Regions from separate parts of the Paenibacillus sp. 3LSP genome, predicted to be linked through region 2. Evidence: riboswitches for the same ligand, from Rfam matches in the RefSeq annotation. Region 2 holds a riboswitch; the other holds the start of a gene.

Region 1 (14,653 bases), on a different contig from region 2:
CGATCGTCGCGCCGTCCGCAAGCTCGTCAGCGGATTTGATTTTGTTGGAGTATGCGCCAAACGGTTCAACGTGTACGCCTACAACCGGTATGAGGTCAAAGCCGTTTTGGCTATTTTGCTCATCCAGGTAAGGCTGATGTTGGAAGTAGTTTGCGTCCAGCTCTTTTTCATACAGTTGTACGTTAGGTTGCACATAATCGGTGAATTCTTTAACTTCCAGCTCAACGCCTTCTTCTTTCAGCTTCGGCGCGATAAGTTTCAAGATATCCGCATGTGGTACGGTAGCACCTACAACCAGCTTCACTGGTTCAGCTGCAGTTTGGTTCCCCGAATCTGCGGCGTTCCCTTCAGCGGCCGACGTTTCACCTGCCGTGTTTCCTGCTGCCCCGTTATTCGCGGCGTTATTGCTCCCGCAAGCAGCCAGTACCAGTACCAATACGAGCGTTAACAAAGATAAAGTCCATTTTTTCATTGCAGGTTCTCCCCCTTAAAAATGTTTTTTTGAATAAGGATGGTGTTATATATTTAAGTTTCCTTATTTCCGCGTAAAATAAATCACCAAGCGGTCACCCAGCATTTGCAGCACCTGCACCAGAATGACCATAAAAATCACCGAAACGATCATGATTCCTGTCTCGTACCGGTAATACCCGTAGCGGATCGCCAGGTCGCCGAGACCACCGCCGCCGACCATGCCTGACATGGCGGTATAGGATACCAACGTGACTACGGTAATCGTCATGCCTGCGATGAGGCCGGGCAGCGATTCTGGCAGCAGCACCTTGCGGATGATCTGGAATGAGGAAGCGCCCATGGCTTGGGATGCTTCAATCACTCCGCGATCCACCTCGCGCAGCGCCGTTTCTACCAAGCGGGCAAAGAACGGGGCCGCCCCGATCACCAGAGGAGGAATTGTCCCTTCCACACCGGTCGATACGCCCATGATCGCCCGCGTGACTGGAATCAACGCAACGATCAATATAATGAACGGAACCGAGCGAAGGATGTTAACAATGAGCGAAATGATCCGGTAAACCCAACCTAATACCAAGGATTGAGAACGTGAGAAGGTGAACAACAACACCCCGAGCGGAAGCCCGATCAAGAACGTAAACAAGGTTGCAACCCCCATCATCTTCAGCGTATCTAGTGTCGCCGTTCCCATCTCCGCCCAATCGATGGTTCCGAGATCCAATCCAGCCATTATTCGATCACCTCCACGTCAAGGTCACGTTCCCGCAGGAGCGACAGCGTGCGCTCCACCCGGTCATCTTCACCTTCAAACGATACGGTCAGTTGACCGTACGGGATATCCTTAATCGCTGAAATCGTGCCTTGCAGGATGGCGAAGTTGACGCCCGTTTCCCGAACAACTTGGGACAAGACCGATTCGTAGGTTTTCGCTCCTAAGAACGTGATTTTCACCAGCTTCGACCACTCTGGATGCGGAACCGAAGTCGCCAGCTTCAAGCCTTCATCCCCGGACTCCCGATGAATAAACTCCCGGGTTACCGGATGCTTCGGCTTCAGGAACACCTCCGTCACCGGCCCCTCCTCTACGATGCCGCCTTGGTGAATAACCGCTACACGGTCGCAGATGCTTTGGATGACATGCATCTCGTGCGTAATCAGCAGAATCGTTAGCTGGAACCGCTTGTTGATGTCCAGCAGCAGCTTCAGGATGGAATCCGTCGTCTGCGGATCCAGTGCCGAGGTGGCCTCGTCGCACAGCAGCACATCCGGTTCACTGGCCAAGGCCCGGGCGATACCAACACGTTGTTTCTGACCGCCGGACAGCTGCGCCGGATACTTGTCACGGTGCTCCTCCAAGCCAACGAGAGCCAGCAGCTCATTGACCTTCTCCGCAATGGCCGCCTTCGGCGTTCCGATCAGCGTCAGCGGAAATGCGATGTTATCATAGACGGTAGCCGAGGACAGCAGATTAAAATGTTGAAAAATCATGCCGATTTTGCGGCGCTGTTGCTGCAGCTCACGTTTGCCAAGCTTCGTCAGCTCCACCCCGCCGACCCAAACCTCGCCTTCGGTCGGGCGCTCCAGCAAATTGATGCACCGGATCAACGTACTCTTGCCAGCACCGGAATGACCGATGACGCCGAAGATTTCCCCTTTGCGAACGCTCAGATTTAATCCGGACAGTGCGGGGGTTGCCGTTTTTTTGGTGCGATAGATTTTCGTAATGCCCTTCAGTTCAATCAATCGGCTAACCTCCTGTTCCTAACATGCGGAAATATAACAAAAAGAGCCCTAACAGATTCAAAGGGCTCTCTTTACGTAAAGACAATGCCTTCTCATCTGCCAAAACCGAGTAAATCACATCGGTTTTGAAGGAATTAGCACCATGACATTCGGCCGTGATGAGTGCGCTTCATTCCGCGCATCATTCACGGGCGAATCGGTTGCTGGGCTTCATCGGGCCTTTCCCTCCGCCTCTCTCGATAAGAAATAAAATATGGAATTAAAAGAGTCGTTTGTGAAATTACATCAATGTTAACCTGTCATGTAAAACTATTGATGAGTATAATGAGTTTTGTTCGTTTTGTAAAGAGGAAAAATAAGAATGGCGATCGGATTAGATCGCCGTAATTTTTTTCCATCTATGATTGATGTAGTCAAATACCGTGAAGTAGGTGTCACAAACCATTTGGTATCCCTGCTCCAGATCCCGGATATGCTGATCCAGGTCCTCCAAGGCAACCTTGCCGAACAACGCCTGATGCCGTTGCCACAAGTCGTCCTTCATCTCCGAGTTCATGTAGTGAATCTCCGTATTTCTCCGGCGTCGCAGCACGCTGAGCGCTTCCCGGTACGTCTCTTTAATCGCGTTCAACCGGCTCCCCAGTTCGGTGTGGATCTTCAGCGTCGTAAATTGGCGCAACACCGTAAAATAGGAAAATCGCGACTTCACCTTCGACGTGTTCAAATCAAACAGTTCATTAAGCACCGTCCCGAGCTTGTCCAGCGCCGAGAACACGCGAATGAATCCATCCTTGTAAAAATACACATATCTTGCATAATCCGCCCGTTCCACCGGGTCCATGTCTTCAACAAATTCGGTATGTACCTTTTGGCGAAAAAAGGTAGCGGCATATAAGCATTGTTCGAGCTCATCCAACGAAGAGATCAATCCGTGCACCCAAATCTCCAGCTTGCGGAAATCATGCGTAGGGTCTTGATGCTCCTTGATTTCCTTCTGCAGCAGCCTCACGGTCTGCGTCATCGCGCTGATCGTATCGGCCAGCCGCCCCTCATTTTGGCGAGGCGGCTCCCCAAGCAAGCTTCGCAGCATAGGCATTCCTCATTTCACAGAAAGTAGGATTTCCAACGCTGATCCACCAAGGACACGATATCCTCTTGCGGGAACAGCTCATCCGGGTACCCTGGCTTCATGCGGGCATCAATAACGAGCGGCAAACTGTAGGACAGATGATGCTGGCGCACCTCGGAAGCCGCGTAGATGTCGCTGGCCGGATTAAACCGCGTAAACACCGTCCACAGGAACGCCGTTTGATCATGAGCCGCGGCTTCGGCGTTATCCACCAGCACCACCAGCGGCCAAGCGGTCCCGCGTTCGCGAAGACGACCCAGCAGACGCTCGGCCAGCTCCGGCTCGTCCTCATAGGATGCACCAGAAACGACAAGACATCCGTCATGAAATACTTGGATCGAATCGATTTCCGCGATTTCGCCTTCCTCGTACGCCCGAGGCAGCTCGCGCATCGGCTCGCCTACGCCGATCAGAATCGCCTTACTGCCGTGATTCAGCTTATGGCCGGTGTAGTCCAGCGTATCATGCGAAGTGTTGTTTAGAATAAACAAATCCGTGCGTGGATCAAAGCGTTCCAGCACCGTCTTCAGCAGCAGACGGAAATCGGCGAGATCGATCAGCTTGTCCGTCAACATCAGGAATTTGGTCAGTGAAAGTTGACCTTCCCCAAGAATCCGGAAGGCGGACACCAGCGCTTCACGGGAATAGCTCTCCCGAACAACCGCCGAGCTCAAGGCATGGAATCCGCTCTCCGCATATGTCCAAAGCGAGCGCACATTCGGCATGACGATCGGGAAGGCCGGCGACAGCAGCTTTTGCAGGAAATCGCCCAGATAATAATCCTCCTGACGCGGTTTACCAACGATGGTTGCCGGGTAGATGGCATCCTTCCGATGCCACATATGGCCAACATGCAGCACAGGGAATTCATGCTGCAAGGAATAATAGCCAAAGTGATCGCCAAAAGGCCCTTCCAGTCGACGCTCATGCGGAGGCACCAGCCCAAAGATGGCAAATTCCGATTCGGCCGGAATGCGGTGACCGCCCAGCGGGTTTTCGGCCATCGGCAGCTTCTCACCAAGAATGAAGGAAGCAACCAACAGCTCGGACAGATGCTCAGGCACCGGTGAAATCGCCGAGGCAATCATCGCTGGAGGTCCGCCCAGGAACACGGATACCGGCAACGGTTCGCCGCGTTTCTCCGCCTCATGGTAATGGAACCCGCCGCCTTTTTGGATTTGCCAGTGCACGCCGGTGGTTTGATCATCATACAATTGGATCCGGTACATTCCCAGATTGTTTTCTTTCGGTTGCAACGGATTTTCCGTATACACCAGCGGCAACGTAATAAACGGACCGCCGTCCTTCTGCCAGCTGGTCACCTTCGGCAGATCTTTCAGCGGCGCTTCCGTTCGGCAGACATCAAGAATCGGGGCGTCTTTTTTGGATACCGTTCTCATGCCAACCTTCAAAACGTCGCGAATCAGTCCGCGCTCATTCCAAATCGCTTTAGGTGTCGGCGGCAGCAGTTTATGTATCGCGTCAACCAATTGGTTAGCAAGCTGTTCTGGTCGCGGGCCAAAGGCCATCTCCACCCGGCGAGGGGTTCCGAACAGATTTGTTGCCACGGGAAAAGGCGTACCTTTGACATTGGTAAACAGCAGAGCCGGGCCGCCGTCATCGATGACCCGCCGGTGAATTTCGGCTAACTCCAGGTAAGGATCAACCGGCACATCGATGATTGCCAGGTCGTTTTCTTTTTGCAGTGCATCGATCCATTGACGCAGATTCTTGTAGCTCATCTCCTGATCCTCCTAAAAGACCGGGTCAGCGCCCGGTCGTTGCGTAACTTTACACTATAGACAAAAGTATACCTTACCTCATCCCCCTCGGGATGCCCAGTCATTCTACAGATTCATGACAATCCCGGCGCAATCGCGGAAGTTGTCGCCGAAACCTGACGCCATGAAGCGCAGGTTAAACGGCTTTATCAGCCGGTGCAGCCTGTACCTCCTTGGCGGTTCGGCTCAACTGCCAAGCTCGGACGCTTAAATAACATAGAACCCCAAACAAGGAGGCTAGCACGATGATATGCGCCAGCGAAGCGAAAAGATAAATCTGGTAGTTGTTGATCGTCAGCGCGATGGTTGCCCCGGTCAGCACTTGAATGATTACCAGCACCGTGGCGGCAACGCCCAGCTTACGGATGCCCGGCAGTTCGGGATGCTTGCGGTAGGCAAAATGGCCCACCGTGGCGATCACGACCAGCAACAGAGCAGCCGCAACCCGGTGAATAAAGGCGATCCCTTCCCCGCCGGATAAACCGGGAAGAAGCTGCCCGTTACATAACGGCCAACCGCTGCAGCCACCCGCCGAGTCCGTATGGCTGACATACGCACCGAGGTAAACGACAATGTATGTGTAAGCCGTCGCAAACCAAGTCAAATTGCGGAACGCTTTGGACACGCGGGCTCCCGATCCAGATGGACGCACAGGGTCTTGCGAACGACGCCCTGCGTTGCGGTCAGCTTGTCCGCGTTCTTCCTCGCGGATGCCGAGAACGAGCATGATCGAGCTGGCAAAAGCGATCAACGAGAACCCGAAGTGCAGCGCCATAACGGCGGACGACGTAGGGTATATGACTGCCATCGCCCCCATCACAGCCTGTACCATGACAAAAATTAAAGCCATCAAGGAATACAACTGGAGATCCTTCCGGTTCTTCCGGTACATCCAAAACGCAATGAACGCTGCCAAAGAAAACAAACCGGCCGCCCCGCTGACTGCCCGGTGTGAATATTCAATCATGGAAGCGAGCGTATGTGCAGGGACAAACTTCCCATGGCAAAGCGGCCAATCATTGCCGCAGCCAAGACCGGATTCCGTTTTGGTCACTACACTGCCCCCAAGAGTCGCCAGAAACATTACAAAACAAGAGGCATAACTGAGCCATTTTAAAAATTTCGTATGCAAAACGGTTCACACCTTTAAGTTAATCGCTAATCCTTTTCATTATAACCGATCAAGTAACCACTTTCATAGAAAATGTTGAAAAATAGACACCGCCGCAAGGGGAAGTCCCTGCGGCGGTGTGATGAATATAATGGCATCCGTCTGATTGTAGATTATAACGTATCCCGAGTCTCCGGCGTGTCATGGAGCGTATGATACACATCCAACGCCTTGTTCAGGAAATCCTCAATTTCCTCACGGGATTTGCGAAGCTTGTTCACGAATCGAACCAGCTCGCGGCCATCGGTATAGGCGACAAAGCTGGGGATCCCAAGAATGTTTTGCTCCTGGCTGACATCGCCGACTTGGTCAACGTCGACTTCAATCAACGTCAGTCGACCTTCGTATTTCGCCTCAACTTCAGGCATAAATGGATCTATAAATTTACAATCCGAGCACCAGTCGGCTTTGAAGACCGCTACGATCAGGTTGCTGGATTGAATGCTGACTTGAAATTCCGCAGGGGATGTAATTTTTTTCATGAATGATCCTTCCTTTCATCAGGATACTTCTAGTCAACCAAAAGCGGGAGTGGAAGTCAATCTTTTTGGACATACTGGATAGTATTATGCCTAGCCGGCCGCCAAATATTCGGACGCTCGATCCAAGGTAGAAGGGAGGCGGAATCCATGGAAGACCACCGCCAAGACACCGGGAACGGGAAGGCCGTCAACCTGAAAAGATGGATGTCCAGCCTGCCCGCCGCAATCTCAACGATGTTCAAAAATAAAACCGCCGTGCTTTCCGATTCCTCTGAATTGCGGAAAGAGACGGTGGATTTGGGCTGGAACGAAGCGGCTGCCCGGACGGTCATCAGTGAAATCGAGGAGTTGCTGCGGCGTTCTGCGGCCGCTCGTTCCGCATCAGCAGGAGAAGATTACAGCGCTGAGGATTTGCAGTTGGCCGAAGCGATCGCGGAGGAAACCCGTCTGGCCGGAGCCAACAATATCAGCCGGACGGCAGCTTATCTCGCCTGCTATCAAGCATGCCCGGAGCTGCATTGGGCCTTCCTCGCGCATATGGTTTCGCGGAACGCCGGCTGGAACATGACAGACCTGCAAAGCAGCCGTATGGCCGATGCGATTGATGCGGAAGAGAAGCGGCTCACGTATCGGTTTCTGGAGCGGTGCAACGCCCTGATTTTTCAGGACGCTTATCCGCAGCTCAGACTGTATATGAAAAGCCGGGAGCTCGGGGCCAGTCGGTTCCACCTGCTGCCGTATTTTCACGTTTCGCGTTTTATGCGGCCGTTTTGGGAGCGGTTTTGGATCGACCGCGGCAGCGCTCTGCTGACCGTCGGACTCATTATCAACGAACAAAATTATATCGAAAAACGCGTGGTACGCCATCCTTACTTCCAGAAGCAGGTCACGGACAAATTGAACTTCCGCCTGTTCAGCCTGGCGGGATTAAACCAAATCGTGTTCCCGCTGAGCGAAGCGGCGGAAGGGGGCGACGAGGCTGCCGGGAGCAAAGTGCGCCGCCTCGCGGGGCGCACCGTCTCCGACTTCGGCAGCCTGCAAGCCCGCATCGCGTTAGGCAAGAGCCTGTACGCGATGCTGATGGGCTACCGCGCCGTGCGAAGCGGCGCGGAGCGCTTCGCCGCGAGCGTGCCGCACAGCGGCTCGCGGGCCGATTATTGGCCGGAACTGTTCACGGCCAATTTAGAAGAAGCTCTGACCGCCAAGGTACAGGGGTCAGAGCTTCTCGCCCAGGAGACGCTGCCGCCGGGCCAGCGTCTCTACAGCCCCAAGCTGCTCAGCGCTTGGGGCGACACCGCCTATGAGCCAATCTCTAGGGAGGATTGGCTCAAGGACACCCGCGCGCTGGACGACATCAGCGCGCCAAAAGCGCCGTTCCTGTGCGACATCAGCCGCTCGCACAGGAACGGCATCCTCACCACCGCATTTGTGCACGATGCGGTGGAGGAGCAATGACAGGAGCGGGGTTGAGCTTGTTCGTCAACCCCGCTCCTGTCGCCGTCCTCCCATCTATCTGCGAGAGTACCATCCCTCGCTGCCAGCTCTTTTTCACCATTATCCCGTTAAATCAGACAGCTGAGCAATCCAAACGAAATTACACTGTACCCAAACAACATCCTAGATCCTTTTGCGAGAGATGATGATGTTAGAGGAGCGTTCACTAACCGTGTGGCTGAAGCGCTTCACCTGCTCCAGCTCCGAGCTCAACTTCCTACCGCCAAGGAACCCCCGAGCCAGCTCTTTTTTACCATTATCCCGTTAAATCAGACAAAGCTATTTTAAACTGAAGCAATTAAACCAACACAACACAAGGACCAACACCTAACCGCCTTATATGCGCCTTATATGCGCCTGCTAATTACCTACTTATTTCATACCCATCTCACACCCAACTCCCCCTGAACCAAGGGGATAACCCTCTAACGTCTCTGAACCAAAGGGATAATGGTGCAAAAGCGCCTAGCCGCACACCCTTGGAGCATCGAGCTTTCCCCAACGACCTACCGCCCACCCACTGTCAAACCACACGATGCTTCCCCTCGCACCCTCTACCTTCTACCTTCTCTGACCGAAAGGGATAATCGTGCAATAGCTCCCAGCGGGATACAACCATACAACCACACCCCTACGTGACACGCACGACACGACCTAATCCCCTCCAGATCCACCTGATTGATGCGCCCCCGCACTTCTACTTCCCTGAACCAAGGGGATAATGGTGCAAAAAAAAGCGACCAGCAGACACATGCGCATCCACTAGTCGCTTAAATTTGCTTCATGATTTCTAATGTTAGCCCACCTGGCGGTCTCGGCCGCCGCGTTGTAAACGCATGAGCGGGGAGAGGATTTTGCGGAGGGGGGCTGGGTAGCTGGTCAGCTCGTCCTTACGGACGACGCGCAACAGGATGAGCAGCACCGGATAGAGTGCCACCACTGCCACGCCAACGATGCAGCAGGTCAGGAAGAACGCGACCCGCGCTGGCATCAGGTCCACCATTTGAATGCCGGCTTGGTTTAAGCCATAGCCGACACCGGACAACACCACAACCGTGACCAGAAAACCGCCCCAACGGCTTCCCATCAAAGAGAACGGTACGATTTGCTTCATTGCTCGAACGTTCAGCAGCGTAATGACGAAGAAACAGAGTCCGGTGGCGATAATGATGCCATAAATCCCCCAAAACTGCGCAAACACATAGCTGGCTGCCAGCTTGACGACAATCCCGATCGCCACATGCACCATCGACAAATTGGCTTTGCCTACCCCCAGCAGAATTGAGTTACTGGTCATCATGGTGATTTGAAAAATCGTCGCAAACGTCAGTAACGCCACGATACTGCTGCCATCCCGTGTACTGAACAGCAACCCGTTCACAGAGTAGGCCGCCGTGCCCAATGCAAGGATGATCGGCATCCCGCTCAGCACGGCCACCCGCATCGCCAAGGTGACCTGACGCTGCAAATGCTCCTGATCCTTCCGCGCATATGCGGCGGAAATGATCGGCACCAGCGATTGGCTGAGCGCGATCGCCAGAATCGGCGGAATCCCCGCGATCATTTGCGCCCGGTTGCCGAGAATCCCGAGAATGTAGGTAGCTTGTCCAGAGCCGATTTGTCCGGTCAGCAGCGGCTTCAGGATCGAGTTGTCGATGAAGTTAACCGCCGGTACCGCCAATGCGGTCAACACAATCGGAATCGACAGCTTAAAGATTTCCGCATAAATCCGCTTAAACGGCAGACGACCGGCAACGCTCCGCGGTTTGGCTTGTCCCTCGGTCTGGTCTTTCCGTTGCAGCTTCAAGCTGTACACCAACATCACGATCAATGCCGCAACCCCGCCGAGCACTGCGCCAAATGTCGCGCCGGCCGCGATCTTTTCGCCCGAGTAACCCCAGTGGAACAACACAAACGCCAAAATAATCCCGGTTGCCACCCGCACGATCTGCTCGATCACCTGCGAAACGCCCCCGGCGATCATAATATTCCGGCCCTGTAAATAACCACGGATCATGGCGATCAGCGGAAACAGCAACAAGGCCGGCGCCAGGGCACGAATAGCCACCACCGATTCCGGAACGCCGGAAGCTACCGCGTAATAGGGCGCCAAGGCATACAGCAGCACGAACATCACCAAGCCCGCTACACCCGCAAAGAGCAGCGCCGCTTGGTATACGCGCCGCGCCTCCTCCGGCCGGTTTAACGCGTGCCGCTCCGACACCATTTTGCTCAGCGTGCTCGGGATCCCTGCCGTGGCTAAAGTTAACAGCATAAAATAGGCCGCATTAGCTTGAGAATAAGACGCATTCCCTTCGATACCTAGAATATGCTCCAACGGTACGCGCTGGAACAAGCCAAGCACCCGGGCAATCAACGCCGCCCCCGCCAAAATTAACGTGCCTTTAATAAACGATTCCTTCTTGGACAAAAGCAATTCCTTCTTTCCCGCAATCCATATGAGTGCTAACTAAAATGATGACTAAAATGCAACGATCCAAATGATAAACACGATGATCATCACCAGCTGCAAAATCACCTTGACCACCATGCTGCTAAGCAAACCAACCACAGAACCGATGCCTACCTTAAACGATTTGCTGAGCGACTCGCCCTTAATCAATTCCCCGATCATTGCACCCAGCAACGGCCCAAGAACCAAACCAAAAGCCGGAATGACAAACGGTCCGATGATAATGCCGATCGTGCTCAGCCAGACAGATAGCTTGCTGCCGCCGAATTTTTTGACACCCCAAGCCCCGACCGCATAATCCGCCACCATCAGCGCGACCACGATCAATGTTTGTAATATCCAGAAGAAGGGGCCAAACGACTCAAACGAGAAAAACCATCCGTACACAAAAAAGGCAAAATATATGGCGAGCACTCCAGGCAGTACGGGATACACCGCTCCGGCCATCCCCACAGCAAACAGGGCAATCACCAAAATCCAGCCAATCACGGACAGTGCCATTTTCTCACTCCCCTGTCAAAATATAGTCCCGAATAATCCAAGCAATGCCATCTTCATTATTCGACGTGGTCACGACATCGGCCTTCTCCTTCACAGCCTCTTGGGCGTTCCCCATCGCAACGCCCAGACCCGCGGCTTCAATCGCAGCCAAGTCATTTAAACTGTCTCCGATCGCAACGACTTCCGACATCTCGAGTCCAAGCAGTCCGCACACCGTCTGAATGCCGCTGGCCTTGCTGATCCCTTTCGGGTTAATCTCCAAATTGTGCGGGGAGGAATTCGTGATTTCTAGGCCGCCCATCTCTTGCAGCTCCCGCAAAATCTCTCCCCTCGCCTCATCATCCTCGGTAAAATAACCAAACTTCATCCAATGATTCTTTTCCAATAATTCCGGTCGCCAGTTCCCTTCGTTATAACTGCCTTCCACGGCATAGGCCCAGAACCAGACATTCTTTTCCCGGGAAATGTCGTACATTCGCGAAACGAGTGATCGATCAAGCAGCACCCGACGGTACAACTCATGCGGGGATTTCCACACTTCGCTACCGTTTACCGTAATCATCGGCGTCCCAAGGTCAAGTTGATTGCCATACGGAACTGCTTCCCGATAGCCTCTTCCTGTCGACAAGCAGACGTGGACTCCTGCCGCCGCCGCCTTCCGGATCCAACGTTCGGTCTCCGGCGAGATTTGTAGATCGTCGTTCAGCAAAGTTCCATCCATATCGAGCGCCAACAGTTTATATTTCAACAACAGACAGCTCCCCCCATCCGCAAGTTTCTGACTCTCTAAACAGCATACCGCCATTTTACCATAATCCCGAACTCCGACAAAGCTTAGTGAAGCAAGGACAAGTCACTCATAGGCATGATGAAAGCCGCCCACCAGGGCGGCTTCGCACCACTCAAAACACTCTCAGATTAACGTTGTCCGGTCAACGACTCAATATCGATGAACGGTGTGGCGCCGCCTGTAACTTGCGGGAGTTTGCCGTCCCATTTTTCCAGCGCCTTCTCCTGCACTTCGATCTGTTTCAGCTGCACGAGTTCCGGTGTAACCTCCTGCTTCTTCAACTTCAGCGCTTCTGCCTCAGCTTCCGCCTGAGCGATCTTCTGCTGCGCTTCAATCTGAATCCGCTTCAGGTCGTTGCTTGCTTTCAGTGCCTGCTGCTGAGCTACCTGCTTCGCTTCGATCGATTGGTTAAACGCGTCGGAGAACTTAAAGTTGACGATATTAATTTCGTTAACGATTAAATCGTATTTGGCCAAACGGGAGGTTAAATGCTCGCTGATCTCCCCGGCTACAACGTCACGCTTGGCAATCAATTCCTCAGCTTGGTAACGAGCTGTCACTTCTTTGACGATCTCCTGCACCGCCGGGTTAATGATGACCGTATCGTAATTGCCACCGATATTGTTCATCAGATTGTAAGCCGACTCCTTGTTCACCGAATAGTTCACGGCAACATGCGTAGATACCGGCTGCAAGTCCTTCGATGATGCGGTTGTATCTGTTTCCGTTTTGGTCACCTGTGTATTCACCTGAATGACGGTTTGAACAAACGGTATTTTAAAATGCATGCCCGGGCCTAAAATATTATCATTTAACTTCCCGAACGTTTTGTACAAGCCGACATGACCATATTCGACCTGCGCATAACTGTTGGATCCGACGATCAGGACGACAATGACGATAATGGCCGTAGAAATCCATTTCCCCGCGGACATATTCCTCTTGGTTTGCTGCTGCGTACCTGTCTCCATATGAATCCCTCTCCCCTTAATATGTGGTCTAACCGGAACGATTGACCGGCTAACTATATTAAGTAATACGGAGAAGACCGCCGCTTGGTGGCAAAAACTTGACAAAAACGTGCCATATTTGTGTTAACCAGCGATTTTCACGATTATATTGCGTTTCTTGCCGACTTAAGCGGCCGCAGAATACAGTTCATCGCGTTTCCGCTGCTTCCTCCCGAATCGAGCGATCAAACCATGCTTCGGCGAAAAGAGGAATGCCAGCAGGAATAACCCACCGGCAACCGTGACCATCGAACCGGCGATCGAAGCATCCAGCCATTTGGCCGCATAATAACCGCCGGCTGCGCTGATCGCCCCGATCAGCACGCTGTAACCGATCATTACACTCAGTCGATCGGTCAGCAGATATGCCGCCGAGGCCGGGATGATCAACATGCCGACGACCAGAATCGCCCCTACGCTCTCAAAAGAGGCCACCGTCGACAGCGAAACAAGCCCCATCAGCAGATAGTGGAACAATGCAACCGGAATGCCTATTGCAGCCGCCAATGCCGGATCAAAGGCACAGAGCTTAAATTGCTTGTAGAAGAGCAAAATGGCTGCAAGCACGATAAGCAGCGTCCCGCCCAGCATCCAGACCGCGATCGGCCCCATATCGTAGCCGTTCCATATCCAGGTATCCCATTGCACATAGGCGATTTCACCAAATAAGACACAGTCCAGATCCAGGTCGATATGCGAAGCGTTCCGGCTGATCAGGATGACACCAACGGCGAAAAGCGCTGTAAACACAATGCCAATCGAAGCATCGGATTGCAAGCCGCTTTGTTGCAGCATCTGGATGAAGAACACCGTGATCAGCCCCAGCACAGCGGCCCCGATTAACATCAGCAAGGAGTCCCGCGAGCTGCTGACCAGAAACGCGATGGCGATGCCGGGCAGCACGGAGTGGCTGATGGCATCCCCAACCATGGCCATTTTTCGCAAGACCAAAAAGCAGCCCAAGATTCCACACGTCGCCGCAACCAGCGTACCAGTCAATATAATCCAAAAATCCGCCATGTTATTCCGCCCCCCTTTCGACCGTGTTCCCGGCTTGCTTGATCATCGCCAGCTCCATCGGTTGCTGGATTTCATTGCGGCTGCGCCAGCGTCGTATCCACTGGGCCAGCCAACCCCGATTTGGCGCAAACACAGCGGAGACGAAAAACAAAGCGGTCGCCGCTAACACCGTCACAGGCCCAGTTGGCAAGTTCGATAAAGTGGAGCTGATCAGCGTACCGGTTACACCTGACAGTGCTCCGAACACGCCGGCCAGCACAACCATCACGCCCAGCGCATCCGTCCAGTACCGCGCAGCCACAGCCGGGGTAATTAGCAAGGCGGCGACGAGCACCACGCCCACGGCTTGAATGCCCACGACAACCGCCACCACGGTCATCATTAGCAGCAACTGTTCAAGGAAAGCTACTTGAAGCCCCATGCCCCGGGCAAACCCGGGATCAAAGCTCACCAGCTTCAACTCCTTAAAAAGCAACGCGCATATCGAAATCAGCAACACGGACACCGCGCCCATCAAGTAAACGTCAGCCAACATCATGGAAGCCGCCTGACCAAACAAATATTTGTCGAGCCCGCTCTGGTTCC
Region 2 (14,653 bases):
TCGGACGAAGTACGAATTCCTCCGTATCAATCGCCATTTTCGGGAACATGTCTTCTTGATAATGCTCCCAGTGACCCGATGTTTTATACAAATCGACGTTCCCCAGCACCGGAGTGTATACATGCTGGTAACCCAGTCTTTCTTCAATATCAACGATATAACGTTCCAGCGTCCGGCGAACTGTCGCTCCCTTCGGCAGCCAGATCGGCAAGCCTTGACCAACCAGGTTGTTGAACGTGAAGATATTAAGTTCCTTACCCAGCTTGCGGTGGTCGCGTTTCTTCGCTTCCTCCAACATGTGCAGATGATGATCCAAATCTGCTTTCTTCATAAAGGCAGTGCCGTATACGCGCTGCAGCATTTTGTTTTTGCTATCGCCGCGCCAGTAAGCACCGGCCACGCTGAGCAGCTTAAACACTTTAATCTTCCCGGTCGAAGGCACGTGCGGCCCACGGCACAAGTCGAAAAATTCGCCTTGATCATAAATCGAAATGACGCTGTCTTCCGGCAAGTCGCGAATGAGCTCTAGCTTATACGGATCCCCGAGCTCGGTGTAAATCGCTAACGCTTCTTCACGGCTCACCTCACGACGAGTAATCGGCAGGTTTTCACCGATAATGCGTTCCATTTCTTTTTCAATCTTCTGCAGATCTTCTGGATTGAGCGGATGCTCCAGATCCATGTCATAGTAGAATCCGTCCTCGATCACCGGACCGACGCCCAGCTTCACTTCTTTGTTGCCGTACAGGCGTTTTACCGCCTGCGCCATCAAGTGCGCACAGCTGTGACGCATTATTTCCAGTCCGTCCTGGGAATCCGCCGTAATGATTTCCACTTTCGCGCCGTCAACCAGCTTCGTATTTAAATCGACAGCTTTACCATCGATCTTCCCGGCCAGCGCATTTTTACGCAACCCGCTGCTGATCGAAGCCGCCACATCCTCCAAACTGCTGCCTTCCGCATACTCCCGAACCGAACCGTCCGGCAAAACAACTGATACTGCCACCTTGATTTCCTCCCTAAAAATAGAATTGGTTACCGGAAGCGGACAAATTAAAAAACGCCCGTCCCGGAAAGGGACGAGCGTTATATACCCGTGGTTCCACCCTCATTCGGCCAATCCACAACACTCACCCGTGCATCACACTCGGATATGGCCCTTAATTCGGCATTCGTTAACGGGAATGAACCGGTATTCCTTACTTCACGAAGGTTCGGGAATACAGCTACAAAGGGGTAAACCAAAAGCGAATCCGAAGGGAATTCCAGCCAAGTTCCCTCTCTCTGCACCGTTCAAGCCTTCTGGCTCATGTCTTTGTCCACGCTATTTAAGGTAGTTCACTTAATGCAAGTAATTATAATGCGAACTTCCCCGTTCGTCAAGAAACGTCTTCATCATTATCCTTGATCTAGGCGCCGCGTCTCCTGATGGAATAGCTGGCAATGCGGACATAACAAGCAGATCTCCACCCGCTCGCCAAATATCCGCGAGATCGTCGTAATTACCTGGGCATCAGGTTCCTGAGTATGAATCAAGATCCGGTCCGGGGAGAGGGAGATCAAGGTGCTGACGATCACGTCCTCCATCTGCATCTCCTGATCGGCAATCCGCGCGATAACCCCGCCGGATGCCGGCACACGAATCGGCGTAAATTGCTCGTTCAGAATCGCAAATTCAGATTCCTGCTTATGCATCAAATGGACTAAAGGGGTCAAAGGCTCCTGGAAATACACAAAATACTGCAGCAGCCCAATAAATTCCTCATACTGCTTGTCGAGCAAAAACTCGTCTACGGCATAGTCTACAATTTCACGCAGCTTGTCCTCATAAGCCTTGAGGCGAAACCAGACGAACCCTTCTAGATGGAGCTGGGAAGAAGACTGCAAATACTCACGCAGTGCTTCTTGTACCAACGTTTTGCGTTGATCACGGGCACAGCCGGTAACCGCATCTTCGGCCAGAAGCCGGTTCACCATGTCATGCACCTGCTCCGCTTCCTCGCGGGATTCGAAGCTGTAATCCCGTCGCATAACTCTGGCGGCGGTCTCTGCTTCCTTCTCGCGGAGGATGTACTCTGCGATACCTTGCGACAAACAGTCAATCAGTTGTAGATCTCCAGCAGCTTGCTCCCCGCCGCTGGCTTCCGGGCATCCCATGAGCACCGCCTCCAGCATCCCGCCTGCGGCCGCTTGAAAGCGAAGCCGTACCTCACGGTTATGTAAGCTGCTGACGGCCTCCTGTAACCAAGCTTTGAACCGTTCCTCCGATTCGGCGGAACCGCAATTGACGCGTACAGTAAAAAAATCCATGAATCTGGCCCCCTTCCGCTTCCTTCTCCAAGTATATGGTGGGAAGGTAGCGGATATACGGGAACCGTTCATGGAATGAAAGGCAGTTCTGCCAGCAATATTTTAGAGTCGGATCAAGTTAGTTTTGCATAATGAAATCGCGTTCGACCGTCGTTTCTTCATCAAACACGCGCAAAATCTCATATTTTGTATTCCGTTGCGCCGGAACTTTGCCTGCGGAACGAATGATCGACAGGATCGATTCGATATTTACTTTATGGGTCGCACCGGCGGACGATACAACGTTCTCCTCAATCATCGTGCTGCCGAAGTCGTTACATCCGTATTGCAGCGACAATTTGCCGACTTCCGGACCCATCGTTACCCAAGAGGACTGCAGGTTTTTGATGTTATCCAACACAATCCGGCTGATTGCGACTGTCTTCAGATAGGATTCCGGCGTTTGCCGTTCGGCTTTCAGGTTCGTGTTGTCCGGCTGGAACGTCCATGGGATAAAGGCCAGGAATCCTTCGGACGGATACCCGTTCTGGATGCACTCATCCTGTGCTTCCCGCACACGCAGCAGATGCAGCGCCCGTTCTTCCATCGACTCGCCGAACCCGATCACCATCGTGGCGGTTGTGTTCATGCCGATTTTATGGGCCGTTTGCATCACGTCCATCCAGTCTCTCCAAGAGCCTTTCAAGCGGCTGATTTTACGACGTGTGCGGTCGTCCAAAATTTCAGCTCCGCCGCCCGGCAAGGAATCCAGACCTGCTGCATGAATCTCGCGCAAAACCTCTTCCAGCGAAAGCCCCTCGGAGACTTCCTTCATCTTCATGATTTCCGCAGGAGAGAACGAGTGCATGGTGATGTTCGGGAAGCGCTCCTTAATCGCCTTCAATAAGTTCGTATAATAGCTAAAAGGTAAATTCGGGTTAGTTCCGCCCTGCATCAGAATCTCAGTGCCGCCGACGTCTACCGTTTCCTGGATTTTCTGAAAAATCACTTCATCCGGAAGCACATACCCTTCCTCAGAGCCCGGCCGACGGTAAAAAGCGCAGAACCGGCAATATACGTCACAAATGTTCGTATAGTTAATGTTCCGCCCAATCACAAACGTGGTGATCGGTTCAGGATGCTTGCGCTCCATCAAAATGTTGGCGGTATGTCCGATCTTCTCCACTTCGTCGGATTCGAACAATCGGATTGTATCCTCCAAATCTAGGCGTCCGCCCTGCAGCGCTTTGTTTAATATATCGTCGATTGCAGTCATTTCACTGCCTCCTTAGAACAAATAAATGAATCCCAGGCGATACCTGAAAATTTAAAATGTTAATTCAATCGTAACACAGTCCGCCCAGGAAAAACAGCACCCAATCACGGCACAGACGCCAAAGGAGCAAGGGCACTTCATAGAAAAAAGCGAGAAAGGCCGCATAATGCGGCCTTTTAATTCGTTCACGAGCCTATTCAGCTGTTGGCAAGCGCCTGATCCAAATCGGCGAGCAAATCGTCGATGTCCTCCAGTCCGACGGAGAAACGCAGCAGCCCGTCGGTAATGCCCCGCTCGGCGCGAACCTCCGGCGGCATCGAAGCATGCGACATCATCGCCGGGTAGGAGAGAATACTCTCGACGGCACCCAGGCTGACCGCAACGAGCGGCAGCTTCACTTGATTCAGCAGCTTCTTGGCCCGCTCGCCCGACCCAACGTCGAAGGAGACCACCGCACCATACCCGGTGGATTGCTTCTCCTGAACCTCGCGGCCGGGGTGATTCGGCAGGCCGGGATAGTACACGGCTTCGATGTCGCTCCGCCGACTCAGCCAGTCGGCCAGCTTACGCGCGCTCACTTCGCTGTGCGCCATCCGCGCTCCCAGCGTCTTCATGCCGCGCATCAGCAGCCAGGAATCCTGCGCGCCGAGGACGGTACCAAGCCCGTTCTGCACATATTTCAGCTGACGGGCTATTTCTTCCGTCCGAGCTACCGCCAGACCGGCCAACACGTCACTGTGTCCGCCGAGGAATTTCGTTGCGCTGTGCAGCACGATATCGCTCCCCAGCTCAATCGGACGCTGGTAGTACGGCGTCATAAACGTATTATCCACGATGCTAAGCAACCCATGTTCCCGCGCCCACGTGGAGATTTCCGCGATATCGGTGATTTTTAACGTAGGATTGGACGGCGTTTCCATATAGACAGCTTTCGTGTTAGGTTTCAGAGCCGCCTTCACCAGTTCCGGCTGGGTCATATCTACGAAGGTCGTTTCAATGTTCATCCGGGTCAAAATATTGGACAGCAGCCGATATGTCCCCCCGTACACATCTTCGGTCACGATAAGTTGATCGCCAGCCGAGAGCAGCATCAGCGTGGTGGAAATCGCGGCCATCCCGCTGGCAAACGCGAAGCCCTGGACCCCGCCTTCCAATACGGCAATGTAATCCTCCAGCGCCTGCCGAGTCGGATTCCCGGAACGACTGTAGTCGTGCTGCGGCGGATTAAAAATATCGTGATGATGGAACGTGGACGCCTGATAAATCGGTACGCTGGATGCGCCGGTAGCCTCGTCCACCTCACTGCCGAAGTGAATCAGTTTCGTTTCAAATTTGTTGTCCCGTTTCTCCTGCCCGCTCATACGCCTTGTCCCCCTTCAACTTCCTGCCGTGCCGCTTCCAGTGCATGACTCAGGTCCGCAATCAAATCCTCGACATGCTCGATGCCCACGGAGAACCGCAGCAACCGATCATCCACGCCTACCGCATTGCGGATTTCCTCTGGAATGTCGGCATGGGTCTGCACCGCAGGATAGGTCATCAGCGATTCGACGCCGCCAAGGCTTTCGGCAAATGCAATCAGATTGAGATTGCGTAACACCGGTTCAACGTACCGAGCATCCGTGACTTTGAAGGAGAAGATCCCCGTGTTGCCGCTCGACTGCTTCCGTTGCGTCGCATACCCTGGGTGATCCTCCAAGCCCGGGTGGAACACCTCGGCTACTTGAGGATGGGTCTGTAGGAATTTGGCGATTGCCAGCGCGTTGCTCTCGTGCCGCTCCATCCGCAGCGCCAGCGTCTTCATGCCGCGCATCAGCTGATACGAATCGGACGGGCTGAGCACCGCGCCTATCGAGTTGTGCAGAATCGCCATCTCCTGGGACAGCTCTTCGCCTTTGGTAATGATCAGGCCGGCCAAGACATCGTTATGGCCGCCTAAATATTTGGTTGCACTGTGAACTACAATGTCAGCACCAAGCTCAATCGGCCGCTGGAAATACGGCGTCATGAGCGTATTGTCCACGATCGTGAGCAGGCCGTGGGACCGTGCCCATGTCGATACCGCTTCAAGATCCGTAATCATCATCAGCGGATTGGTTGGCGTTTCAATAATAACGGCCTTCGTATTCTCTTGACGTACACGTTCAAGGGCATCCAAATCGTTGGTATCCACATAAGATGCGGTTACGCCAAATTTGGACATAATCCGCTCTAGCAAGCGATACGTGCCTCCGTAAAGGTCCAGCGATACGATGAGATGGTCGCCTTGCGAAAATAACGTAAATACCGTCTGCAACGCGGCCATCCCGGAGCTACAGGCAAACCCGGCATCGCCGGATTCCAGAGCCGCCGCTGCGTCTTCCAGCACTTTGCGGGTAGGGCTTTTCGTACGGATATAATCGAAGCCCGTGCTTTGCCCCAGGCGCGGATGCCGAAACGCCGTGGCTTGATATATCGGATAATTCACCGCGCCTGTGACCGGCTCTTCGACCGATCCGATTTGTGCCAATCTACTCTCGATGCGCCATTCCTTGTTTCTCTCCCCCACCTGCAATCCCTCCACTTTTAGATCTCATATACAAAGTCGGCCGTTTGATCGATATCGTACGGCGTTTCTTGATACACATAGTAGTTTAACCAATTGGAAAATAATAAGTTTGCATGGGCCCGCCACGAGGAACGCGGGGCGCGTGTCGGATCGTTATTCGGGAAATAGTTCACCGGCAGATCGATGTCCATGCCTTTCGCGATATCCCGGTCATACTCCCATTTCAACGAATCCGGATCGTATTCGGAATGCCCGGTTACGAAGATCTGCTTCCCGTCACGGGTGGCGACCAAGTAAATGCCGGCTTCCTCCGATTCCGCTAGAATCTGCAGCTCCGGCACCCGCTCAATGTCCGAACGTTCCACGTCCGTATGACGGGAGTGCGGGACTTGGAATACTTCATCAAATCCGCGCAGCAGCTTCACCTTCGGATCGTTGACTGTGTGGGAGAAGACCCCAAAGCATTTTTTCGCCAGGGGAACCTTACGAACACCATAGTGGTAATACAATCCGGCCTGAGAGGCCCAACAGATGTGCATGGTCGAAGTGACATGGGTTTTGGACCACTCGAAGATTTCCTTCAACTCTTCCCAGTAGTTCACTTCTTCAAAATCCAATTGCTCGACCGGTGCCCCTGTCACGATCATGCCGTCAAAGCGGCGATTGCGAATATCGCCAAACGTTTTGTAGAACATCTCCAGATGCTCTGCGGACGTATTTTTTGAGGTATGCGTGCTCGGATGAAGCAGAACGATCTCCACCTGAAGCGGCGTGTTCCCCAGCAAACGCAGGATTTGGGTCTCCGTCGTTTCCTTGGTAGGCATCAGGTTCAGAATCGCGATCCGCAGCGGGCGGATGTCCTGATGATAGGCACGGCTTTCATCCATGACAAAAATATTCTCGTTGGTCAACACGTCCTTGGCCGGTAAATGATCCGGGACTTTAATCGGCATGTGGTTTCACTCCTTTAATCGTAGCGTCATTCTCAACTCAACATCCGTTTCGAGGGGCCGTGTATACAAAAATGACCTCTCTCACGGGGAGAAAGGTCATTACGTATTCGGTATGCGCCTCTCTCATCTCTCAGAAGCCGCCCCGTATTCGATACGGACGGTTCTGCAAGAATTAGCACCGCTGCGATGGTTGTCATCGCCGGTTGCCGGGTATCATCGGGCTAGTCCCTCCACCTGCTCTTGATAAGATTTCGCTGTATTTAGTTAGGATCGGGGTCTGGGCCGTTGCCCGTACTCCCTGACATTCACTTTAAAGTATCGGATGGCATTCCGTCAAGAACTCTGCGAGAAAAATCACACGGTATTCATGGACCGCTTGGCTCCCGTGCACATAGTATACTTTTGGGTTGAAACATTTCATTCGCTGGCGTTATACTAGACAAGTGCCTTTGGGCCCAGACGGGCCTAGGGTTTGACGCATCAACATGTAACCTGATTATAGCGAGGTGAAACCGAGAATGGAAGGCGACCCGAGTCCGCAGAGGAATACCCAGGTCAAACAATTGCATAGGATACCGACCCGCTGGGTGCCTGCGGAACGTAGAGGGCACTTTCGTTTCCCGGTGTTTGCATAAACGCCTTTTTGATCGTTGCCGGGCGAACCCGCGGTTGGTCCCTTTCCTATGCTGCAACAAGAGCATCCCAGGCCTTCAGGCCCGGGGAAAGGGAGTGAGAGCTTATGAAAATCCGTCATGTTCTAGCCGGCGTATTTACCCCCGTTGAGGACGTGGAATTAACAACCACCCCTCCGGAAGAAGGCTTCTATTGGATCGACGCGGGGGTGGATGACCTTGCCCTGCTGCAGCCTTTATTTTCGCTGCACGATCTGGCTGTGGAGGACTGCTTAAGCGAAGAAGAGCAACGGCCAAAGATTGAAACCTACGACAACCACTATTTCATCGTTGTAAATAGCATTCGGTATGATGACGAGGAAATTTTCCTGCGTGCATTGAACATTTTCTTGGGACGGCATTATATCATTACAGTTACTAAACAGAAGATCAACGAACTTCGTGCGGTGAAGCCGATCCTGTGGGAGCAGGAGGTCAGCGAGCCCGACCGATTCCTGTACCTGCTGGTCGACCTGGTGGTTGATAACTACTTCACCGTCGGCGACCGGATCGAAGTGAAGATCGAGAAGCTGGAAGAAGACATTCTGATGCATACCAAACGTTCGCACCTGAACGAAATCATCGGGCTGCGAAGTGAAATTTTGTGGCTGAAGAAAGTGCTGGGGCCGCAGAAGGAAGTCATCAATATTTTGAACAAGAAAGACCTTCGTCTAATCGACGACCAGCTGCAAAAATACTTCAGCGACATCTACGAAAACGCCGTGAAGATCTCCGAGAACTTCGACACGTTCCGCGAGCTCGTCGGCAACTTACGCGAGGCCTACCAGGCCGCCATCGCCAACCGCGCCAACGAAATCATGCGCGTGTTCACCGCGATTACGACGATTTTCATCCCGCTGACACTGATCACCGGGATCTACGGGATGAACTTCGACAATATGCCGGAGCTGCATTCGCGATACGGCTATTTTATCGTCCTTGGCATTATGGGCGTGCTTGGTTTAGGGATGTACTTCATCTTCCGGAAGAGAGATTGGATATAAACAGTAAGGCCAACACGGGCTGAGGTCCGCGTTGGCCTTTTGGGTTGGGCGAGACGTATGCATTAGTCTCTTGTTGGACGTGCGCCTAAATCATCCCGACTGATCTTTTGAATTAGGCGAGTCGAGCGTGACTGCAAAAGTGCAGTTATTTTGCCGCGATTCCCCCCTAAATCGGCTCTTAACTGCAAAAGTGCAGTCTTTTTTCGATAAATGGGCTGCTTTCCACAAAATCTTCCGAAATGAAATGCACTTTTACAGTTAAAATGCATTTTTGCGGCATTTTCGACCGGATGAACTGCACTTTTGCAGTTCATCCGGCCGGTGGCGGCGGTTCGAACAACTCCGTTCACCCCTTGCCCCTTACGGAACTCCCCACACTTACCTTACAGCCCAACCTTGGCCAAACTTCATCACCCCGCATGCCGGGCGCTCTCGCGCCGACGGCGGTACCTGATGCGGATCAGGCGCAGTCGCTCGTACAACGTATCCAGGTTGCCATTGCCGCCTTCACTGGCTTCGGGACCGTACACCTTTTGCAGCACCGGCTTCAGAAGCGTGTCCCCCAGCTCTTCGTAAGCTTGCCATACGGCCTGTTGTTCTTCTTCGGGCATGGCCTCCAGTTCGGCGCTCACCAAGTCATCGGTGTTGTAGCCCTCCTTCTCCAAGCTCTCCAGCAGCTCCACCGCATCTCGCCGCTCAATGCCCGCTCGGGTGCAAATATCTTCGACCTTCTCCCCTGCAGCCAGGGCTTCAAGCGCTGCGCGACGGACGTTAAATTTCTCCATTTCCGCCCGATATTTTACTTCCTTCTGCTTATACAACCAGGAACGGAACACCTCGTCATCGATTTCTTGGTCGACCCAATCCAGCGGGAACCCGCGCTTCCGCTCGGCCGCCCGGGTGATTTCCAACAGCTCAGCGCCGTATTCGCCAGCCTTGTTCTCCCCAACACCTGGCAGTTGCAACAGTTCCTCCACCGTCTGCGGCAGGAATACGCTGATCATACGCAGCAACCGATTGCTGGCGATTAAATAAGGCGCCTTGCGCTCAGACGAAGCCTTTCTCCGACGCCAAGCCGTCAACTCGTTGTATACCGGTTCATTGCTGTTTAACTCGCTATAACAGAACAGCTTCTGCGCCGCCATCCCCCGTCCGGTTAACGTTTCCTTCTCGTCCCAGATGCCTTCCATGATGGGGCGAAACCCTTCGCCGAGCTTGGCGGCCAATCGATGGCGGTAAACATGTAGCATCTCCGACCATGAAGCCCCTTCATACCAAAGGTCCTCCTGCTCGTCATCCGCGGTCACCTCATTCCAGCCCATCCGCCAAATCCCGTCCTCTTCTCCAATCCACACCTGGGCCCCTTGAATCATAGCCCCGCCGTCCTTCTTCTCCAGACTGTTCAAAAAAACAATCCGCATCAACCTGTCCCTCCTATAATATATTTTTCAGCTACGAAGGAGGCATTTCATCATTTCGTGCGCAACACAAAAAAGCACCTCTTCTGCGAAATTCGCAAAAGAGGTGCTTCCTCCAAACGTAACCTGTTATCCCTAATAATACCATAACAAACTAAGCTGTCAATGGATCAGATTCATTTTCCCATTGTCTTCCGTTTTCCAGTATAATAACTAGAGACAATCCGAAAAAAGGGAGGCATTACAGAATGAGCGACCCGCATCAAGAGCTTGATTTCCTGTCCGACAGCACCGAAAATACTTCGACCCGGTTCGTCACGTTCATCGGCGGATCGCTGAAGCGCTATGACCTGGCGGTCACCACAACCAATCGTTTCTATGGGAAGAAGCTGGTCACCGACCTGCACAATGGGCGCACGGCCATTCTTGGCACCGACGACCTGGAGGAGGAAGGGTACCTCGAACATATTTATAACCTGAGCGAGGAGGAAGGCACTGAACTGCGTACCTTTCTCTATCAGGTATTAGGTGAACCATACTTCACGGATTAATAGGGTCCGCTAGCGGACTGTCAAACGACACCCAACATGGCACTGATGCTGGCCATCTCCAGCTCTTCAAACTTGGCGACCACCTGCGCCGGGTTCAGCTCGAACCGACAGGTTTCCACATCGCATTCCAGCTCAATGTCACAGCGGATCTTGGCCAGCTGCCGCGAGAGATGCAGCATGTCGAGGTCCGCTTCAATTTTGGCACGGACTGATTTGGACAACTGGTCCAGATTGGCCAGGATACCCTCCACGGAGCCGTGCTCTTGCACGAGCTTCAGGGCCGTTTTCTCGCCAATGCCGCGCACGCCCGGATAGTTGTCGCTCGTATCCCCCATCAAGCCCTTCAGGTCTACGATCTGTTCGGGTCTTAGTTGCTTCTCTTCCATCAAGGCCTCCGGCGTATACACCATGTAGTTGCCGTGGCCTTTTTTCATAATGATCACGCTGGTCCGCTCGCTCACCAGTTGCAGCATATCGTGATCCCCCGTCAACACCAGCACGTCCATCTCTTGCCCAAAGCGCGCTGCCAATGTTCCGATGCAATCGTCCGCCTCATACCCCGGTGAGCTGATGTTCGGGATCCCTAAGCTGTCCATCACCTCGCGGATCATGGAGAATTGCGGGATCAGATCCTCCGGCGCGTCCGCACGATTGCCTTTGTACTCGGCAAACTGCTCCGTCCGGAACGTCGTGCTCCCTAAATCCCAACAGCAGGCGATATGCGTCGGACCAAACTTCTGCACCGCGTCCCAAAAATAACGCATAAACCCGTACACCGCATTGGTCGGAACACCCGCTTTCGTCCGCCGGATATACCCGGTTGCCGCTGAAGCGTAATAGGCGCGGAACATTAACGCCATTCCGTCCACCAGCAGAATGGTTTTTTCACTCCTTTGCACTAAATCCACGATTCACTCAAGCCACCCTTCTCGTTAAATTGACTTACCCCAAGCCTGTTCGTAGGCTTCTTCCTTGTAACCGACAGTTACCGTCTTCCCATCCGTCACGATCGGGCGCTTGATCAGCATGCCGTTCGAGGACAGCAACTGAAGCTGCTCCTCCCGGGACATCTGTGCCAGCTTATCCTTTAAGCCCATTGATTTATAAACCTCACCGCTCGTATTAAAAAACTTCTTCAATTCCAGCCCGCTGAGTTCCACCAGCTTATCTAGTTCAGCAGCACTCGGCGGCGTTTCCTTGATATGATGCAGCTCCAGTTCATGCCCTTTGGCCTGCAACGATTTAATTGCATTGCGGCATGTCCCGCATTGCGGATAATGATAAACCTTCAATTTGCTCATGTGCTTTATTCCTCCTTACCACTTTCACGAAAACTCGCCCCACGCAGCAACTCCTCCAGATTCCTCATGTCCTCCGGAAGCTCTGATCTAAAAGTCAGTGCTTCGCCGGTAAGCGGATGACGGAAGCCCAGCTCAGAGGCATGAAGCGCCTGCCGCCCGATCGCCGCATCCAGGCGGGCGATTCGTTCGCGCGCAGGTGCCGGCAACTGTTCCAGTCCCGGCATACCGTAGAACTTGTCGCCGATCAGCGGGTGGCCGATCGACGTCATGTGCACGCGGATCTGATGCGTTCGTCCTGTACCGAGACGCAGCTCAACCCGAGCCCCGTCGCCGTAGGCTTCCGTGACCTTATAATCGGTCAGCGCGGGATAGCCCGACGGGGTGATGATCCGGCGGTGGGGTTCGGCAGGGTCACGGTCGATCGGACCGGTGATCGTTCCTTCCGGCACCGCCGGGCAGCCATGCACCAGCGCCGTATACTTCTTGGTCACCTCACCGGCAATCAGCTGCTCGGAAATATGCTGGTGCACGTAGGCATTTTTGGCGATGGCGATCAAGCCGCTCGTCTCCTGGTCCAGCCGGTGCACGGGGCGGAAGCGGAATTTCTCGCCTTTCTCCTGCCAATAATACACGACGCCGTTGGCCAGCGTCCCTGTGTAGTGACCATGCGTCGGATGCACGATCAATCCCGCCGCTTTATTGACGATCAGCAGCGCTTCATCCTCGTAGACGATATCAAACGGTATCGGCTCCGGCAGGATGTCGGTTGACGTTTCCTTTTCCAGCGAGACGCTCACCGTATCACCGGCCTTCACCGGGACGCTGATATAGACCCGCTCCCCGTTCAGCATCACCCCGCGCTCGGTCAGCTTAATCCGCGACAGCAGCTTGCGGGAGATGCCCATTCGGCGCTGGAGCACGCTTTTGACCGTCCAGCCGTCCTCCGTTGCCGATACTTGATATTCAATCGGATCATAATATTCAGAACTCACTTCTTGCCAAACACCTTCCCGCTTCGCACGTATTCAATATCTGCCACCTGCTGGCGATGATTTACCATACGAGCCGCTGCGAAGAAATAATCCGACAATCGGTTCAGATAGATCAGCACTTCGGCATTAATCTCTTTAACCTGGCTCAACGTAACGACGCGGCGTTCGGCGCGCCGGCATACGGTCCGGCAGACATGCAGGGCCGAAGCCAACGGGGTTCCCCCAGGCAAAATAAATTTCTCCAGCGGCGGATTGTCCGCTTCATAACGATCAATCCAGGTTTCAAGCCGCTGTGCGAGCTTTGGCGTCACCTTGTAGCGGCTCTCCGACAGCTTGACGTAAGCAAGATCGGAACCGCAATCAAACAGCTCCTGCTGAATCTCCAGCAGTTGCTTACGAAGATCGCTAAACGTCACCTCATCCGATAAACTGACCGCTTGTCCCACAAAACTGTTCAGTTCATCGATCGAACCGTAGGCTTCAACCTGGGCATCATCTTTTGTTACTCTGCCGCCGATGACCGTGGTTTGCCCTTGGTCGCCGGAACGCGTATAGATCGACATTTGCATTTCCTCCCCGTGACATACTCTCGTATCATCTTACCATAAATCCCAGCTCGGCTGGTCATGCAACTGCTGGAACCGCAAAAAGGAGACCCGCAAAGCGGATCTCCTTCACACTTCAAAAGTTCAAAGTTCGTTAACGTCGAATAGATTTCGGAGTCGTTCTCATTGTTTTCATAAATTCATTAATTTTCAGGTCCAATAAGCTGCTGATTTCAATCACGATGTCCGAAGTAAAGGATTTTTCTTGCAGAAATAGCCGTTCCATCTTGCTGCGAAGCAAGTGAATTTCATCCTCCAGCGTTACGGCTTGCGGTGAATGCGGCCGTTCCTCTTGATCCATCCACGGGCTCATGACGCGGCCATCAGCACATAAAGCATTATTGTAAGGCATGTTGTACTCACCGCGCAAAAGAAATCCCTCCCTGAGAAATTAAAACCTTCTTCCAAAATCGAATTATACCATGTCCATTAAAATTAAAGCAATTAGAAAATGAAAGAATTGTTAATTAACCCCATTAACTCCAACTTCTCAGGCAGGGGCCTGATGGGATTCGTAAAATCAGCCTTGCTTCAATTTACGGACGAACTGCTCCATTCGATTTAACGCTTCGTTGAGTTGATTTACTCCTGTCGCATAGGAGCAACGCAAGAACCCTTCCCCGCCTGCGCCAAAAACATTGCCCGGAACTGCCGCCACCTTCGCCTCGAGCAGAAGGCGTTGAGCAAATTCCTCGGAGCTAAGTCCAGTGGACGCGATGCTAGGGAACGCATAGAACGCCCCTTGCGGCTCGTGACATTCCAGCCCGATGTCGCGCAACCCCTGAACGATCAGGCGGCGGCGCTGATTGTAGGATTCGACCATCTGGTCTTTCTCCTCCAGCCCGTTCTTCAGCGCTTCAAGTGCAGCCACTTGCCCCATCACCGGAGCGCACATCACCGTATATTGGTGAATTTTCAGCATGGCATAGATCAAGTCCGGGTGTCCGCATGCATAACCCATCCGCCAGCCGGTCATCGCAAATGCTTTAGAAAACCCGTTCACCAGAATCGTCCGGTCCTTCATGCCCGGGATTGAAGCAAAGCT

Evidence for each region. Region 2 has a riboswitch for S-adenosylmethionine ahead of metA (homoserine O-acetyltransferase MetA). Riboswitches for the same ligand answer to the same signal wherever they lie in the genome.
Region 1: it holds a riboswitch for S-adenosylmethionine, as region 2 does, so the genes downstream of both, RW092_RS04125 (methionine ABC transporter ATP-binding protein) here and metA (homoserine O-acetyltransferase MetA) in region 2, are expected to answer to the same signal.

What each region holds. Positions count from the first base shown of each region.
Region 1 is NZ_JAWDJI010000058.1:31,662-46,314, reverse strand. Features, by position in the region: gene RW092_RS04135 (MetQ/NlpA family ABC transporter substrate-binding protein) at 1-472, opposite strand, end outside; gene RW092_RS04130 (methionine ABC transporter permease) at 536-1,204, opposite strand; gene RW092_RS04125 (methionine ABC transporter ATP-binding protein) at 1,204-2,217, opposite strand; SAM riboswitch class I at 2,307-2,463, opposite strand; gene RW092_RS04120 (Cthe_2314 family HEPN domain-containing protein) at 2,591-3,307, opposite strand; gene RW092_RS04115 (UbiD family decarboxylase) at 3,322-5,088, opposite strand; gene RW092_RS04110 (COX15/CtaA family protein) at 5,264-6,259, opposite strand; gene RW092_RS04105 (thioredoxin family protein) at 6,412-6,780, opposite strand; gene RW092_RS04100 (DUF2515 family protein) at 6,928-8,235, shown strand; gene RW092_RS04095 (putative polysaccharide biosynthesis protein) at 9,071-10,705, opposite strand; gene RW092_RS04090 (DUF456 domain-containing protein) at 10,757-11,242, opposite strand; gene RW092_RS04085 (Cof-type HAD-IIB family hydrolase) at 11,253-12,053, opposite strand; gene RW092_RS04080 (prohibitin family protein) at 12,167-13,009, opposite strand; gene RW092_RS04075 (metal ABC transporter permease) at 13,175-14,068, opposite strand; gene RW092_RS04070 (metal ABC transporter permease) at 14,070-14,653, opposite strand, start outside.
Region 2 is NZ_JAWDJI010000014.1:2,516-17,168, forward strand. Features, by position in the region: gene thrS (threonine--tRNA ligase) at 1-1,006, opposite strand, end outside; gene RW092_RS00815 (putative sporulation protein YtxC) at 1,399-2,310, opposite strand; gene mqnC (cyclic dehypoxanthinyl futalosine synthase) at 2,429-3,565, opposite strand; gene RW092_RS00825 (trans-sulfuration enzyme family protein) at 3,763-4,926, opposite strand; gene RW092_RS00830 (aminotransferase class I/II-fold pyridoxal phosphate-dependent enzyme) at 4,923-6,113, opposite strand; gene metA (homoserine O-acetyltransferase MetA) at 6,131-7,066, opposite strand; SAM riboswitch class I at 7,187-7,316, opposite strand; gene corA (magnesium/cobalt transporter CorA) at 7,806-8,741, shown strand; gene RW092_RS00845 (HRDC domain-containing protein) at 9,152-10,162, opposite strand; gene RW092_RS00850 (DUF3055 domain-containing protein) at 10,408-10,710, shown strand; gene RW092_RS00855 (5'-3' exonuclease) at 10,731-11,570, opposite strand; gene RW092_RS00860 (arsenate reductase family protein) at 11,643-12,011, opposite strand; gene RW092_RS00865 (RluA family pseudouridine synthase) at 12,017-13,003, opposite strand; gene RW092_RS00870 (cob(I)yrinic acid a,c-diamide adenosyltransferase) at 13,000-13,566, opposite strand; gene RW092_RS00875 (aspartyl-phosphate phosphatase Spo0E family protein) at 13,703-13,921, opposite strand; gene RW092_RS00880 (aminotransferase class I/II-fold pyridoxal phosphate-dependent enzyme) at 14,129-14,653, opposite strand, start outside.